One region of the Photobacterium sp. GB-210 genome, then DNA from elsewhere that is predicted to be linked to it. Evidence: riboswitches for the same ligand, from Rfam matches in the RefSeq annotation. Region 1 holds a riboswitch; each other region holds the start of a gene.
What was found. Region 1 has a riboswitch for lysine ahead of C9J38_RS01720 (Na+/H+ antiporter NhaC family protein). Riboswitches for the same ligand answer to the same signal wherever they lie in the genome.
Positions count from the first base shown of each region.

Region 2: another riboswitch for lysine. It lies ahead of lysC (lysine-sensitive aspartokinase 3); the one in region 1 lies ahead of C9J38_RS01720 (Na+/H+ antiporter NhaC family protein).
Region 3: another riboswitch for lysine. It lies ahead of C9J38_RS06560 (Na+/H+ antiporter NhaC family protein); the one in region 1 lies ahead of C9J38_RS01720 (Na+/H+ antiporter NhaC family protein).

Region 1 is NZ_PYNU01000001.1:341,467-344,741, forward strand. Features, by position in the region: gene C9J38_RS01710 (lytic transglycosylase domain-containing protein) at 1-56, shown strand, start outside; gene C9J38_RS01715 (H-NS family nucleoid-associated regulatory protein) at 291-686, opposite strand; lysine riboswitch at 1,048-1,228, shown strand; gene C9J38_RS01720 (Na+/H+ antiporter NhaC family protein) at 1,315-2,913, shown strand; gene C9J38_RS01725 (thymidine kinase) at 3,076-3,275, shown strand, end outside.
Region 2 is NZ_PYNU01000003.1:6,954-10,228, reverse strand. Features, by position in the region: gene C9J38_RS07080 (PglL family O-oligosaccharyltransferase) at 1-85, shown strand, start outside; gene C9J38_RS07075 (alanine--glyoxylate aminotransferase family protein) at 139-1,257, opposite strand; lysine riboswitch at 1,496-1,680, shown strand; gene lysC (lysine-sensitive aspartokinase 3) at 1,782-3,152, shown strand; gene metH (methionine synthase) at 3,235-3,275, opposite strand, start outside.
Region 3 is NZ_PYNU01000002.1:659,411-662,685, reverse strand. Features, by position in the region: gene ccoP (cytochrome-c oxidase, cbb3-type subunit III) at 1-1,068, shown strand, start outside; lysine riboswitch at 1,205-1,378, shown strand; gene C9J38_RS06560 (Na+/H+ antiporter NhaC family protein) at 1,464-3,044, shown strand; gene C9J38_RS06555 (VOC family protein) at 3,163-3,275, shown strand, end outside.

The DNA of each region.
Region 1 (3,275 bases):
GGAATCGTTCTCATTATTTTGCTTTAGCTGTCAGCCATCTTGCTGATCGTATCTAATAGCTATAACCAATAATAAAAGGTTATCTGTATTGAAAGTCAGGCACTACTGCCTGGCTTTTTATTTTGATTTGTGTTTTCTATATTTAAAAGCGAATAAATATTTGCCTAGACATATCTTTAAGCAATTCGAAAACAGCGTTGTTTAGATTGATGTCTATAATTCTTGGTTCATGACAGTATAAAAAAAGCCCAACTAAGTTGAGCTTTCTAAATATATGGTAGGAAATGAAATTAGATTTCAAATTCTTCTAAAGATTTACCATTTTCAAGTGCTTGCTTAAGCGCGCTTGGTGTACGGCCTTGGCCTGTCCACGTTTTTTCTTCACCGTTTTCATCGATGAATTTATATTTAGCTGGACGTGCAGCACGTTTTGCTTTTGGTGCTTTTGAAAGGCTTGCTAACAATTCTTCAGGGTCGATACCATCAGCTAATAGCATTTCACGGTATTGAGCTAGTTTTTCATTACGCTCATTTTCTTTTGCTTGTTCTTCTTCTTCAGCTTCAGCACGTTCTTGAACAACGGTAGTTAATTTCTCTAAAGCTTCTTCTAGTTGCTCTAAAGTATATTCACGAGAAAGTGCACGAAGACTACGAAGGTTTAAAAGTGCTTTCATTGCATCAGACATTTTTATATTTCCTGTTATTTTTAACTAACTGTAAATAATAATAGCAGTGTCGAATCATTTATTACAATAGTAATGCTTTTATTCATTATGTCAAAACACTTTAAACATTCTTTATTGTTAATTGTTAATAATAGCGATATTCGTATTTTTATAAAAATACGAATATCGGATTTATGCTTAATAGATGTTTAAATGGTTACAAAATGAAACATATCTGCTCGTAGGTTCATAATATTTAATGGGTGAAGCTATACTTAGATAAGATTATATTTATAATGCAATGTTATTTGTTCTGTTGTTAAATGTTTCATGTGATGTTGTTGCAAATAATGAAACATTACGTAGAATAATCGCAACCTTGATGTAAGGTAGAGGCGCGTTATCTAATAGTAATTAACAAGAGGGTGAAACCAATGACGGTTAATGAAAGGAGCTAATGCCGAAGTAAGAGTGACGTCAAATCCTTTTTCTGGGGTTGTATTGAATAAGTGCAACACTGCCATAGTATATAATCATATTCACTATGGAGCGCTACTGTGAAAAGAGAAGAGCCAAGACGTTCTTCAAATATGGTTAACCGCCATGTTATCCAGTAGATCTCCAACCTAATTCGGTTGTCTTTGAGATCATGAATTTAGTAGATTACTCCCATTCATTAGTATCCATTATTCCTCCTATTGTTGCGTTAGGGTTAGCGATACTTTCTCGGCGTGTGTTAGTTTCTCTTGGTGCGGGTATCGTATTAGGAGCACTTTACTTAAATGACTTTTCATTTAACCATTCAGCTTCTTATTTAGGAGGCACTATACAAAACTTATTCATATCTGATGGTGGTATTAATACCTGGAATATGAGTATTGTTTTATTCCTCATTATATTAGGCATGACGACAGCATTGTTAACATTGTCTGGTGGTACTCGTGCATTCGCTGCATGGGCACAAACAAAAATTAAAACAAAAAGGGGCGCGAAACTGCTTGCTGCTTTTTTAGGTGTGTTTATTTTTGTTGATGATTACTTTAATAGTTTAGCGGTGGGTTCTATCGCTCGTCCCGTAACGGATCGCTATTACGTATCGCGTTCTAAATTGGCTTATATATTAGATTCAACAGCCGCTCCAATGTGCGTTCTAATGCCGGCATCGAGTTGGGGTGCGTATATAATTACGTTAATTGGCGGTATTTTAGTTACGCATGGAGTAACAGAATATACACCTTTAAGTGCCTTTTTAACGCTAGCGCCAATGAACTTCTATGCTATTTTTGCTTTAGCTATGGTTTTTGTTGTGTCTTGGTTCCAATGGGATATTGGACCAATGAAAAAACATGAGATGGCAGCAATGCATGGCCGTGGTTTTGATGAAGGCGGTGATGTTGATGAACAAGCAAAAGATTTAACTGACGAATTAGAAATTGTTGAAAGTACGAAAGGTAAAGTTGGCGATTTAATTTGGCCGATTGTTATTTTAATATTTGCCACGTTCTTTTTTATGGTTTTTACAGGCTATCAAGCATTAGCAGCAGATGGTAAATCTTTTGCTCTGCTAGGTGCGTTTGAAAATACTGATGTCGGTAAGTCACTTTGTCTTGGTGGTTTATTTGGCTTAGTTGCTGCGATTATTCCAGTCATTCGCCAGCGTATTGCATTTAATGAAGTTATTCGCACATTATGGATTGGTGCTAAATCCATGTTTGGTGCGATTTTAATTTTATTATTCGCGTGGAGTATTGGTAGCGTTATTGGTGATATGAAAACGGGTCAATATTTATCAACCCTTGTACAAGGGAATATTAACCCTATGTTATTACCGATGATCTTATTTTTATTATCAGGCGTGATGGCATTTTCTACAGGTACGTCGTGGGGCACGTTTGGCATTATGTTACCTATAGCTGGTGATTTAGCTGGGGCAACCGATATTACCTTGATGTTACCAATGCTAGCGGGAGTATTAGCAGGCTCTGTATTTGGTGATCACTGTTCACCGATTTCAGATACTACAATATTGTCTTCAACGGGGGCACGTTGCCATCATATTGATCATGTCGCAACGCAACTTCCTTACGCAGTTTCTGTCGCCTTTGTTTCTACTATTGGCTTCCTTGTGCTAGGTATGACTGATTCATTACCCGTAGCCTTCATCGCGGCTATAATTACTTTTATTATGGTTTGTGTGTTGTTTGCTTGGTTATCACGACGTACTTATGTCCCAACAGTAAAAAGCTGATTTTATCTCTGTTCTTTTAAGCCCATACACTTTTCATGAAAAAGAGTATGGGCTTTTTTGTAACTAATGTGTACTTGTTAAGTCTATCACTTTTCATTGTGAGTGAATTTCTGTAGCATCGGCGCAGTTTTTTTAAACCAATCGTATTACTAGGGAATCCTCATGGCCCAAATGTATTTCTATTACTCTGCAATGAATGCAGGGAAATCGACCACATTATTGCAATCCTCGTTTAATTATCGCGAAAGAGGAATGACCCCCGTTATTTTTACTGCTGCGATTGATGATCGCTTTGGTGTGGGTAAAGTCAGCTCTCGTATTGGTTTAGAAGAAGAGGCTGAGTTATTTAATGCAGAAGATGA
Region 2 (3,275 bases), on a different contig from region 1:
CAGAGATGAAGCGCTGTTCTTATTCCCATCTTTAAATTTTGAGCAGCAAAACAGCGAAGCAAAGGCAACGTCTGCTGCTAAATAACTATAAAAAATGGCTACCCAATTGGTAGCCATTTTTATTTACTCATCAATAAATTACTTCAATGTGGTTTCTAGCACTTTTAAGCACAGCGCAACATTTTCACTTCTCGCACCATAGCCCATCAAACCGATACGCCACGCTTTACCTGCCAACGCACCTAAACCTGCTCCGATTTCCAAGTTGTAACGTTGCAGCAACTCATTACGTACCTCAGCATCATCAACGCCTTCAGGGATATAAACCGCATTGAGTTGGGGCAAACGTGACATTTCTTCTACCACAAATTGGATCCCAAGCTTTTCAAGCCCTGCTTTAAGCTCTTCATGGACATTTCGATGGCGCTGCCATGCATTTTCTAACCCTTCGTTTTGCAATAATACCAAGGCTTCATGCAACGCATATAAACTGTTTACAGGTGCAGTATGGTGATAGCTACGCTTACCTTCACCACTCCAATAACCTAGCACCAAACTTTGATCTAAAAACCAGCTTTGTACTTTGGTTTTACGTCGTTGGATCTTATCAATCGCCTTTTGAGAAAACGTTAATGGCGATAACCCCGGCGTGCAGGACAAACACTTTTGGCTACCTGAATAAACCGCATCTAATTGCCACTCGTCCACCAGCAAAGGAACACCACCAAGTGATGTCACCGCATCAACAATCGTTAAGCAATCATGTTTACGGGCAATTTCCGCCAATGTTTTCGCATCACTCAATGCGCCGGTTGAGGTTTCGGCATGTACAAAAGCAACAATTTTAATTTCAGGATCGTTTTGTAACGCTTGATCCACTAAATAAGGATCAACCGCCGCCCCCCATTCGTTATCCACAACGATAGCAACACCACCACAACGCTCGACATTTTCCCGCATCCGTTCCCCGAAAACGCCATTACGGCAAACTAGTACTTTATCCCCAGCTTCAACGAGATTAACAAAGCAGGCTTCCATTCCTGCACTACCTGGCGCTGAAACAGCGATGGTAAAGGCATTTTGGGTTTGAAAGGCATATTGCAACAATTGTTTTAATTCATCCATCATGCCGATAAATAATGGATCAAGGTGCCCTACCGTAGGACGACTAAGCGCTTGTAATACTTGCGGATAAATATCTGATGGTCCCGGCCCCATGAGGGTTCGATGCGGTGGGATAAAGCTGGTAATTGTCATTCTTTTGCTCCGTAAAGTCATTGTCCCTGTCGATATTTTTATGTGGAACGCGTTGCTATCTATTTTAGAGTATTAGAGCCCCTTCATTGGTGCAAGCGACCTATACCGATCCCATGACACACATTGACGAAATATCATATGTAAATAAATTGTCATATTCCATTTGACAACAGGGTGATGAATCTTATTCAATAAGATGATATTTTATTCAAGCACTTATTATTCAAACAGTACGACTTTAAACGGAAGAGGAGCGTTACCTAGGTATCATAATGACAGGACCCCATCCAATCGCCATTATGAGAGGGAGAGTAACGCCGAGGTATAACTGATTAGGGGATGAGTTATATCGGCTATGAAGGTTGAATCCTTCTAGCTGTCACCAAGGTCAATGATTGACATTGGTGGGGAGCTTCTGGGTGAGTGACTATTCACCTCTTATGCTCTCCTGACAGGATGTCGGGAATACTCCCGAAAAAATAGCCTACCTTGTGATGTGTTTACTATTTAGGGAGAAATTAATTATGGACAAGGCTGCAACACATTCAGATTCACTCACTGTCGCAAAATTTGGCGGTACCAGTGTTGCTGATTACACCGCAATGAGCCGAAGTGCTGCCATTGTTATTGCTAATCCAGACACTAAAATTGTGTTAATCAGCGCCTGCTCTGGTGTCACGAATATTCTGGTAGAACTTGCTAATGGCGTGAGCGATTCAACGACCCGCCAACAGCGCATTCAGACACTGACCCAAACCCACCAAGATGTTCTTGATCAACTTCAGCACCCAGAAAATATTCAAGACGCTATTTTCGGCCTACTTGATAACATCGCAACCTTAGCTGAACATGCGGCATCAACAACCTCTGCACAATTGACCGATCAAATTGTTAGCCATGGCGAGCTGCTTTCAACCCATCTTTTTAGTCAAATATTAGTCGAGCTAAACGCCCCAGCTGTACGTGTAGATATTCGTTCCATCATGCGTACTGATGATCAATTTGGTAAAGCGATCCCACAGCCAGAAACAATTAAGCAATTAGCGACTGAGCAATTATTACCACTATTAGACAATAATATCGTGGTATCACAAGGCTTTATTGGATCAAACAGCCAAGGTGTTACGACAACACTTGGTCGTGGGGGGAGTGACTATAGTGCCGCTTTAATCGCAGAAGCCGTAAATGCTAGCACATTAGAGATTTGGACTGACGTACCGGGTTTATACACTACCGACCCACGTATTACATCGGCCGCTAAACCGATCAAAGAGATCAGTTTTAGCGAAGCATCTGAAATGGCAAACTTTGGTGCTAAAATTTTACACCCATCAACCCTAGTACCTGCTGTTCGTCAACAGATCCCAGTATTTGTAGGTTCATCAAAAGCACCAGAGCAAGGCGGTACTTGGATCAGACAATCCGTTGAAGAAGCGCCACTATTTAGAGCACTCGCATTACGTGCCAACCAAACCATGGTGACACTCACGAGCTTAAATATGTTCCATGCATATGGCTTTTTAGCAGAAGTCTTTCGTATCTTGGCTGAACATAAAATCTCAGTTGATCTCATCACAACCTCAGAGGTCAGCGTTTCACTGACCTTAGATCAAACTGATACGGGTGGCGGTGCGCCAACGCTTCCGCTTCAAGTCGTTGAAGAATTAAGCCAATTATGTGTGGTTGACGTCGAGCAAGGGCTATCACTGGTTGCACTTATCGGTAACCAAATGAGTGATACGAAAGGCTCAGCCAAAGATATCTTTGGCGCGCTAGAAGATCATAACCTTCGTATGATTTGCTACGGCGCTAGCCCACATAATTTATGTTTCTTAATTAATGAAGATGAAGCTAAAGACGTGGTTCGCACACTGCACGCATCTTTATTGGAATAAGCTCTTTCTAACTAACCCAAATAAAGTTCCGATAAACAAAAAGGCGCATTGAGCGCCTTTTTTATTCACTATCGATTAAGCATTAAAGATTTGGGCCTAACCATTTCTCAGCTTCGATCAAAT
Region 3 (3,275 bases), on a different contig from region 1:
GGTTACCTTTATCCAGCGATGCCCTACTCGTCTTATCAGTATGTGACAGATGAAGACACACAAGCACTTTGGGCTTATATGCAATCGCTCAATTTTGTGAATACTCGTAATGAAGAAAATAAGATGATGTTCCCAAGTAATATCCGGTTAGGACTACTTGGGTGGAATATCGCCTTTCTTAATACCGATCCTTTGCAATACCCAGCCGATGCCACTGAACAATGGAAACGGGGTAAATATTTAACCATGGGGTTAGGTCACTGTTCTGAATGTCATACACCACGTAACATTGCACAAGCTTTGATAGAAAAAGAGTTATTCCAAGGCAATTTAATTGATGGCTGGAAGGCTCCGGATATTACCGCAACAGAGTTATACCAAGACCGTTGGGATGTAAAAACATTAACCGAGTTTTTAAAAACGGGTCATTCAGATAAAGGAACCGCATTTGGTGGTATGGCGGAAGTGGTACAAAACAGTACCCGCTTCTTAACAAAGCAAGACGTTGCAGCCATTGCGGAATACTTGATCACTGGTGATAAATATAACGAGTTAGATAGCTCGGTTCCTCAGCTTACCCCACCAGGCTTTGGTGATTTGGTACCTGCCACTGTTGATATTCAAACCGTAGAGCTAAAACCGTTAAGTAGCAACGATCCTGAAAACGAAGCCAAACTATATGGTGTGTATGTGCAAACCTGTGGTGCATGCCATGGTAAAGACGGTAAAGGTAGGAAAGGGATCGCCCCTACGCTGCTTAACAACGGGATAATTATGCACAGTGATCCTTACGATACCATTGCCGTTACCATTCGTGGTTTATCGCCAAACTTCATGGAACAAGACAGTAACTTTATGCCTATGAGTAGCTTTAACTCGGTGCTCAGTGATGCCAACCTTGCGAAATTAATTAGCTTTGTCCGAGATAAGTTAGGTGATAGAACTGTACCTGTTACACCACAAGAAGTGGCAGAGGTAAGAAAAGATTTAATTAAAGGTGGCTATGCTGGGAATATACACGCCATGACAACACCAGAACAAAATCAGCCTAATAGCATAACAGAATGAGCGATTATCTAAATGGAATATATCGCTACTAATTGGTTAACATGCCATCAACAGTAACAATATTTACAATTAATATGCATTTTCTGTCTGCTTTTTATTGCCTAAGCAAAATTAATAGGTATCATCAAATTTCAATCCTTTGAGTAGAGGCGCGCTGCCTAAAAGTATCCGGATGGAGGGTGACACCTTTGAAGTCTGGGGAAAGGAGTCGGCGCCGAAGTGTTTGTTGTGTCGTCAACAATCGCTGGGTCTGCATTAAATAAGTGCAGAACTGCCATAGTTATTTTGTCTATGGAGCGCTACCCTAAGGGATACGAAGAAGTATTTTTTCTCCTGAAATCTGTTTCTCTATCCTTTCGGTAGATCTCCACCTAATATAGGTGTTTAAGAGATCCATGAATCTAGTTCAATATTCTGACTCCCTGCTATCTGTTGTACCGCCCTTACTGGCGGTTGTTTTAGCAATCACTACACGACGTGTATTGTTATCACTTGGCCTTGGTATTGTTGCAGGCGCAATCCTTCTTAATGATTACAGCCCTTTAGCGGCGCTTCAATATATCATAAATAAAGTTGTAGGCCTTGTTTGGGCAGACGGTGCTGTAAATAGCGGTAACGTTAATATGATCATCTTTATGCTTTTGCTCGGTGGTTTGATCAGCTTAATGACAGCAACAGGTGCAACTAAAGCATTTGCTGAATGGGGTGTTCGTCGCTGTAAAGATCGCCGTAGCGCAAATATGCTAACGGGTTTAATGGTTTTTGCTTTCTTTATTGATGACTTTTTCCATAGCTTATCTGTGGGGCCTATTTGTCGTCCAGTAACAGATCGCTTCAATATCTCACGTGCAAAGCTTGCTTATTTACTTGATTCAACGGCTGCACCTGTTTGTGTTATCACGCCAATTTCTTCTTGGGGTGCTTACATTATTGCTATTCTTAGCGGTATTTTAGTAACAAACCATATTACCGATATCAGTGCTATTTCATTGTTTGTTCAGATGATCCCAATGAACTTGTATGCCGTGTTTACGCTATTAATGGTTATCGTTGTTATTTTCTTCCAACTTAACATTGGTCCAATGCGTCAACACGAAGCATGGGCAGAAGAAGGTAAGCTATGGGATGAATCTAAAGGCCACCCTAAAGGCTTAGAAATTACGACTGAGTCTGAAGGCCAAGGTACTATGATTGATATGGTATTGCCTATTCTGACACTGACAGTCTCAAGCGTTATCTTTATGATCATCAGTGGTGCTGAAGTATTAAGCGCAAAAGGCGAGGCTTTTAGCTTAATTGCTTCTTTAGAGCATACCGATCTAGGTGCTTCATTGGTTAATGCATCTTTATGTAGCCTAGCTGTTTCTATTCTTCTAGCTTTACGTTTAAAGCTGCCACGTAAGACTTGGTTAACTGCGGCACCTCAAGGTGTACAAGCGATGATCCCTGCAATCATTATTCTACTTTTTGCATGGACGATCGGTACTGTTGTGAGTGATATGTCTACAGGCCAATACCTAGCCTCTTTAACAAAAGGGGGGTTCCCAACGGAATTACTACCAGCATTAGTCTTCATCCTTTCATGTGCAATGTCATTTGCGACAGGTACAAGCTGGGGCACGTTCGGTATTATGTTGCCACTTGCTGGTGATATGGCGGTAGCAAGTGATGCTCACCTATTAATGCCGATGTTATCTGCAGTACTTGCAGGTTCGGTATTTGGTGATCACAGCTCACCTATTTCAAGCACAAGTATCTTGTCTGCAACAGGTGCAGGTAGTCACCATATGGATCACGTTATGACTCAGCTTCCTTATGCTATTACTGTCGCTTTTGGCGCACTATTAGGTTATTTGGCAATGGGTATCTTATCTTCAACAATTGCGGGTATTGCAGTAAGCTCTGTTTGGTTCCTTGCATGTTGTACGATTCACCTACGTCGTCATAAGAAACAACTGCAAGCGGTAACAGCATAAATAAATACATTAATATTAGATCATAAAATCTAATAATCCCCGTTCGTTTTAATACGCATTTGCTTTATGCTAAGTATTAGACAACGGGGATTTTTTTGTATAAAAGCTAGGAAATAGAATGGAATACTTACATACCATGGTACGAGTGAGCAACTTAGATGCTTCACTGGATTTTTACTGTAACAAGCTTGGTTTGGTAGAAATTCGACGAAAAGAAAGCGAACGTGGACG